Regions from separate parts of the Butyricicoccus intestinisimiae genome, predicted to be linked through region 1. Evidence: predicted binding sites of a transcription regulator. Region 1 holds the regulator's gene; the other holds the start of a gene.
The links. Region 1 encodes HrcA, which represses chaperone genes, less so after heat shock. Its sites were predicted from a motif close to TGTTAGCACTCNNNNNNNNNGAGTGCTAACA; they were not measured.
Positions count from the first base shown of each region.

Region 1 (3,210 bases):
CATCTCATTATCATAATGCTTTTTTCGCCGTAATGCAATGCCCTCTTGTAAACATATCCTGAACAATCCAAACGCAGAAGGCGGCATCTGCTTGCAATTTGGCCGGCAATCATATATACTATATATTGTGTTTACGCGATATATATGTATGTCTCTGTAGCTCAGTTGGATAGAGCAGCCGCCTCCTAAGCGGCAGGCCGGAGGTTCGACTCCTCTCAGGGACACCAGAAAAGCCCGAAGGTATTCTGCCTTCGGGCTTTTTCGTCAGGTGTGCCGTTTGCGCGGTGCGTCAGGATAGGGTTATTGCTTTCCCTTTTGAATGCCGTGTACCATGCGCAGCAGCGGCTTTTCCGGCACGAAGCGAGACAATGCCGTGCTGAGCTTGGTGGAGATGCCCGGAAGGATGAGCAGCTTTCCGGCGAGCGTCTGGCGCACGGCGATGCGCGCGACGCGGCGGCTGTTCATTGCCTTGACCGAAAATTTGCTGATGCCTGCGGCGGCATTGAATTCCGTGTCAACGGGGCCGGGACACAGGCAGCTGATGGTGACATGGCTGCCGGAGGCACGCAGTTCTTCATAAATCGCTTCGCTCAGGCGAACCACATAGTTTTTGGATGCATAATAGGTAGACAGCATCGGACCCGCCAAAAAACCGGCAGAGGAAGCGACGTTTAAGATGGCACCGGCATCCTGCTTGATGAAATCGCGCAAAAACAGCTTGGTTAAAATATGCACCGCGCGGATGTTGACGTCAATCATTTCCAGCTCGCGGTTAAGCTCTGTGGAGCTGAAATTGCCGAACAGACCAAATCCCGCCGCATTGACGAGCAAAGAGACACCCTGTGCGCGGGTCTGCTCGTGCAGCCAGATACAATTTTCTTTTTTCGAGACATCGCAGACATAAATGCGGCACGGCGTCTGTAATTCTTTGGCGAGTGCTTCCAGACGGTCGCGGCGGCGGGCTGCAAGCAGCAGGCGCCAGCCCTGCCGGCTCAGCTCGCGCGCAATATCGCGCCCGATGCCGGAGGATGCACCGGTAATCAGTGCTGTTTTCATGAGCAATCCCTTCTTTCGAGAATCAAATTCTGCTATCAGTATAGCATAAATGAGAACGATGTGCATCGGCTGTATATTTGACGAAAAAACGGTGCAAAACTATGTGCAAAACAGTCAATATTTCGCCATATAGGGAATTCACAAATTATTCACAGAAAAAATGGCGCTTTTTCTTGACAACGGGAAAACAGGGTGCTATCTTATATTTAGCACTCAGAGAGGTTGAGTGCTAACACTCGAAACAAGACAGTGCCAAGGCACCCGGAGCACTTCAGGAGGTGGAGACCGTGGAGCTATCCGCACGAAAGAAATTGATTTTAAAAACTGTCATCAATGACTATATCCGCACGGCGGAGCCGGTTGGCTCCAAGGCGCTCGCAAGCCGTCCGGAGCTTCGATTCTCCTCCGCCACCATCCGCAATGAGATGAGTGAGCTGGAAGAAATGGGCTATCTTGAAAAACCGCATACCTCCGCCGGACGCATCCCGTCCCCGGCAGGCTACCGGCTGTACGTCGATGAGCTGATGGGACGAACCGATTTGAGCGTGGCGGATGTAGACCGCATCAATTCGGTCATGAAGCTCAAAGTCAAAGAACTTGACCGCATGGTTTCAGAGGCCGGTAAGCTGATCTCGAACCTGACCGACTACACAACGCTCGCCGTTACACCGTATATGCAGCGTGTGACGATTCGAAAGTTCCAGATCATCGCCGTCAGTCCGCTGGATTTTGTCATCGTCGTCGTCACAGACAGCGGCGTGGTCAAAAACAAAATGCTGCGCACCGCAACGCCGGTCACGGCAGAGGAAGCCGAGCTGCTGACGTATGTGCTCAATCAGACGCTGACCAATATCCCCATTGATGCGATTACCCCGCAGAGATTTGATATTGTCCGTCGGGCAGCCGGTGTGACCGCCCTGCTGGAGCTGGTTTCCCAGTTCCTGGATGAGGTCATCGAGGAGTTCAGCAGCCAGAAGATATTCTTACAGGGTGCTTCCAAGCTGCTGGCGTATCCGGAATATCAGGACGCCCACAAGGCGCAGGAGCTTCTGGATTATATCTCGGATGAAAGCCACGTGCCGGCGCTTCGCACGTTTACCCGCGATATCGACGGCGTGCGCATCACAATCGGTCCGGAAAACGGCACCGATGGCCCGCTGCAAACTGCCAGCATGGTCTATGCGACCTACAACATCGGCAGTATGGGACGCGGCTTAATCGGCATTGTGGGTCCGACCCGTATGGATTACGCAAAGCTCTCTGCGAGACTCGCGCTGTTCTCCAAGGGTCTGAACCGATTGATCTCGGAGACATTCTTTGATGACGAACAATAGGAGGAAGACCATGAATACCAACGAGAACAAGCAGGAGACCGCAGAGCAGGAAAACACTGCAGCCGAAGAGGCGGCAGCGAAGGGTACCGCGGAACAGGCTGCTGAAGATACAAAAGCGCCAGAGGAAACAGCAGAAGAAAAGCTGCAGAAGCAGCTGGATGAGCTGAATGACCGCTATATGCGCATGGCAGCTGAATATGATAACTACCGCAAGCGCGTCGCAAAAGAGCGCGACATGATCCGCTCTGAGGCAACCGGCAAGGCGCTGAGTGCCATTTTACCGATTTACGATAACTTGGAACGTGCCCTTGCACAGGAAACCGAAGATACGGAATATAAAAAGGGTGTGGAAATGACTGCACGGCAGTTTGAATCCGCACTGGACTCGCTCGGCGTGGAGATTATCTCCGCAGAGCCGGGCACGGAATTTGACCCGACCGTTCACAATGCAGTGATGCACATGGAGGATGAGTCGCTGGGAGAGAACTGCATCGCAGAGTGCTTCCAGAAGGGCTTCCGCCACGGTGACAAAATCATCCGCACCGCAATGGTCAAGGTCGCAAACTAATTTATCTTTGTAAAATATTATCTTTGATATAGGAGGAACATATCATGGGCAAGATTATCGGTATTGATTTGGGTACTACCAATTCCTGTGTTGCAGTTATGGAGGGCGGCGAAGCCGTTGTCATCCCGAACAGCGAGGGTGCAAGAACCACGCCGTCTGTCGTTGCATTCAACAAGCAGGGCGAGCGCATTGTTGGCCAGACCGCAAAGAACCAGGCTGTTACCAACGCAGAGCGCACCATCATTTCCATCA
Region 1 covers NZ_JAHLQI010000003.1:309,203-312,412, reverse strand. The annotation lists tRNA gene KQI75_RS07965 (tRNA-Arg) at 151-227, shown strand; gene KQI75_RS07960 (SDR family NAD(P)-dependent oxidoreductase) at 301-1,056, opposite strand; gene hrcA (heat-inducible transcriptional repressor HrcA) at 1,344-2,390, shown strand; gene grpE (nucleotide exchange factor GrpE) at 2,401-2,958, shown strand; gene dnaK (molecular chaperone DnaK) at 3,003-3,210, shown strand, end outside.

Region 2 (3,210 bases), on a different contig from region 1:
TTGTCTTTGTCAAGCGCGGCACTGGGCTGATACAGGTGGGTGCTGTGACCTATCCAGCCTGTCAGGAGGATATTTTCATCTTTGCTCCGGGGACGCTGCATGCGCTGCGGCAGGCAGAGAGCCGGAGCATGGAATACGAAAATATTATCTTTGAGCTGGAGCTTTTGGGCGGCGCAGAGGATATTTGCGCCGAGAAATACCTGCTCCCGATCCAAAGCGGGCGATTGTCTCTGCCTGCCCGTCTGACCGCCAACGATTTGTGCTATTCGCAAGCCGCCGCCTGCCTGCGGGAAATAGAAGATGCCAACCGTTCCAAGATCTCCGGCTATGAGCTTATCATCAAAGGAGCACTGCTGCGTTTTCTGGCGCTGCTTCTTGCACAGGGAAAACAGCAGCTCCCAACAGAAACCGCCGACACCCGCCGGCTGAAAACCGTTCTGCAATGGCTTTCCGCACAGTATGCCGAACAGCTTCATGTTGCTGATGCCGCTGCCGTCTGCTCGTTCAGTGCCAGCCACTTTATGCGGTGGTTCCGGCAAATGACCGGTCAGAGCTTTATTTCGTTCCTGAAAGAGTACCGTCTAAACGCCGCTGCCGAAGCGCTGCACACCACAGACGAACCCGTGTTAACCATTGCTTCCCAGTGCGGATTTGAAAATCTCTCCTATTTTAATCGGTCATTTAAGGCACATTTTGGCATGACCCCGCGCGAATACCGAAAAAAATAAATCAAAAGCGACCGTCTCGCATCTCCATGTAAGAGAGCGAACGGCCGCTTTGCTTTTTTTCAGATTTCCGGCGGCGGGCAGCAGCTTTCCCGCAGGATGAGCCGATGCGGTACGATGATCTTGGTTGCCAGAAGATTTGGATTTTCAATATGGTTGATGGTCTGGCTGGCGGCTTCCATGCCCAGCTGATAAGGATTCACGTCCACGGTGGTCAGCTGCGGGCTGGTAATGCGCGAAAACAGCGAATTATTAAAGGACACAATGGAAATGTCTTGGGGGATGCGCAGACCCAGCTTGCCGCACAACTGTTCCAGCACCACGGCCAGAATGTCATCGCTGACCAACACGGCAGTGGGATGATCCGGCGCGGTGAGAAGCGTTCGCAGCGCGCTTTCATCCGCATCGTTCAGCGCGTCGATTTCCACGCAGTCCTCTTCACGCAGCGTGATCCCGTGCTTGAGCAGAGACATCTGGCAGCCGCGTTTGCGCTCCGCAGAGAAAATCATGGCATTGCTGACTCCGAAATATGCAATGCGGCGGTGCCCCATTTCATAAAGGTAATCCGCGGCTTCCTCTCCGGCAAGCACGTTGTCGTTGTCGATATAAATGGTCTGGTTTGCCGACTGCGCCGCCTTGCCCACGATGACATGCAGCAAGCCCTCCCTGCGCAGATAAGCCGCCACGGGGCAGTCTTTTTTGGAGTAAAGCAGGATGAATCCATCCACCTGTGCATTGGCCACCATGCTTTGAATGGTATCCAGCACTTCGGCATCGTCTTGACCGGTGATGACCGTATTCACATACTGCCGCTGGTTGCAAAACTGTCCGATGCCGCGGATAATCTCCAAATGGAACGCATTTTCGTAGACGTCCCGCTGAGAAGACGGCAAAATAATACCGATGGTCTTGGAAAACGCCTCCACCGGTTCGGTTTCAAGGTTCGGCTGATAGCCCAGCTGTGCCATGACGCGGCGCACCCGTTCCTTGGTTTCCCGACTGATGGAAGGGCTGTCCTTGCAGGTGCGCGAGACTGTGGAAGGCGAAACGCCAGCCGCTGCCGCGACATCTTTGATGGTAACTGCCATAATCTGTTCCTCCCTGATTGATTACCCCTATTGTAAAGATGTCTGCACGCAATGTCAATGTTTGCGAAAGGATTTGCATAATTCATGCAACATCATTTTCGCGTCCCCTTGACGATTTCCACAAAGAATCGCGCATTTAGTTGTATAAAACATAGAAAAATTATTTTTATGTCGGAAACACCTTGTAAAAATTGTAAAATTGAATTATTATTGTTGCACAAGGAAACGCAAACGTAGTGCAACGATTGCACGAAACAATGCAAAGAGAGGATTCAAGGAGGAAAATTATGACAACGACGACATTTTCGACTGTCGTGGCGGCACCCTTCAACGGAAAACTTGTTCCGCTGAGCGAAGTTCCGGATGAAACTTTTGCCAGCGGCGTTCTGGGTGAAGGTATCGCCATCGAGCCGTCTGACGGTCTGTTTTGCAGCCCTGTGGATGGCACCGTGGCAATGATTGCGGAAACCAAGCACGCCATTGGCTTTGCGGCAGACAGCGGACTGGAGGTTCTGGTTCATGTAGGTTTGGAAACGGTCAGCCTGAATGGCGAGGGTTTTGAGATTCTCGTCAAAGCGGGAGATCCAGTCAAACAGGGTCAGCCCGTGGCAAAAGTGGATCTCGACTTGATTCGCAGCCGCGGCCTGAAAACCATCACTTCCATCGTTTTGACTGGCGGTGCAGATGATATGCAGCTGCACTGTGCAAAAGGTACCGCAAAGGCAGGCAAGACGCAGATGATAACCCTTACAGAAAAAGAACAGGCTGTTGAGGCATCGAAAGCAGCTCCTGCCGGCGAAGAAGCCAATGCAAAGAAGTCCAAGAAAAAGGGATTCATCAATTTCGATCTTCTGCAAAAACTGGGCAAAGTGCTCATGACGGTCATCGCCGTTATGCCTGCTGCCGGTCTCATGATCAGCTTGGGTAAGCTGGTACAGATGTGCGGTGCCGACATGGCAGCGGTCATGACCATCGGTACCACCATGGAAAACATTGGCTGGGCAGTTATCAACAATCTGCACATCCTGTTTGCAGTTGCCATCGGCGGCAGCTGGGCAAAGGAGCGCGCCGGCGGCGCATTTGCAGCTGTGCTGGCATTTGCACTCATCAATGTGATTACCGGCAATATTTTCGGTGTCACCAGCGCGATGCTGGCAGACCCCAATGCCATGACCCACACCCTGTTCGGACAAGAAATCGCCGTCAGCGGCTATTTCACCTCTATACTGGGTGCTCCAGCTCTAAACATGGGCGTGTTCGTTGGCATCATCTCAGGTTTTGTCGGCGGTGTAGCTTACAATAAATACTACAACTTCCGCAAGCTGCCAGACGCACTGTCCTTCTTCAACGGCAAGCGCTTTGTTCCTATGGTGGTCATCGCTTATTCCGTGATCATC
Region 2 covers NZ_JAHLQI010000006.1:72,165-75,374, reverse strand. The annotation lists gene KQI75_RS10960 (AraC family transcriptional regulator) at 1-728, shown strand, start outside; gene KQI75_RS10955 (LacI family DNA-binding transcriptional regulator) at 788-1,813, opposite strand; gene KQI75_RS10950 (PTS transporter subunit IIBC) at 2,101-3,210, shown strand, end outside.
Region 2: KQI75_RS10950 (PTS transporter subunit IIBC) is a predicted target of HrcA. The motif match lies at 1,853-1,883, and genes of this name have one in related genera.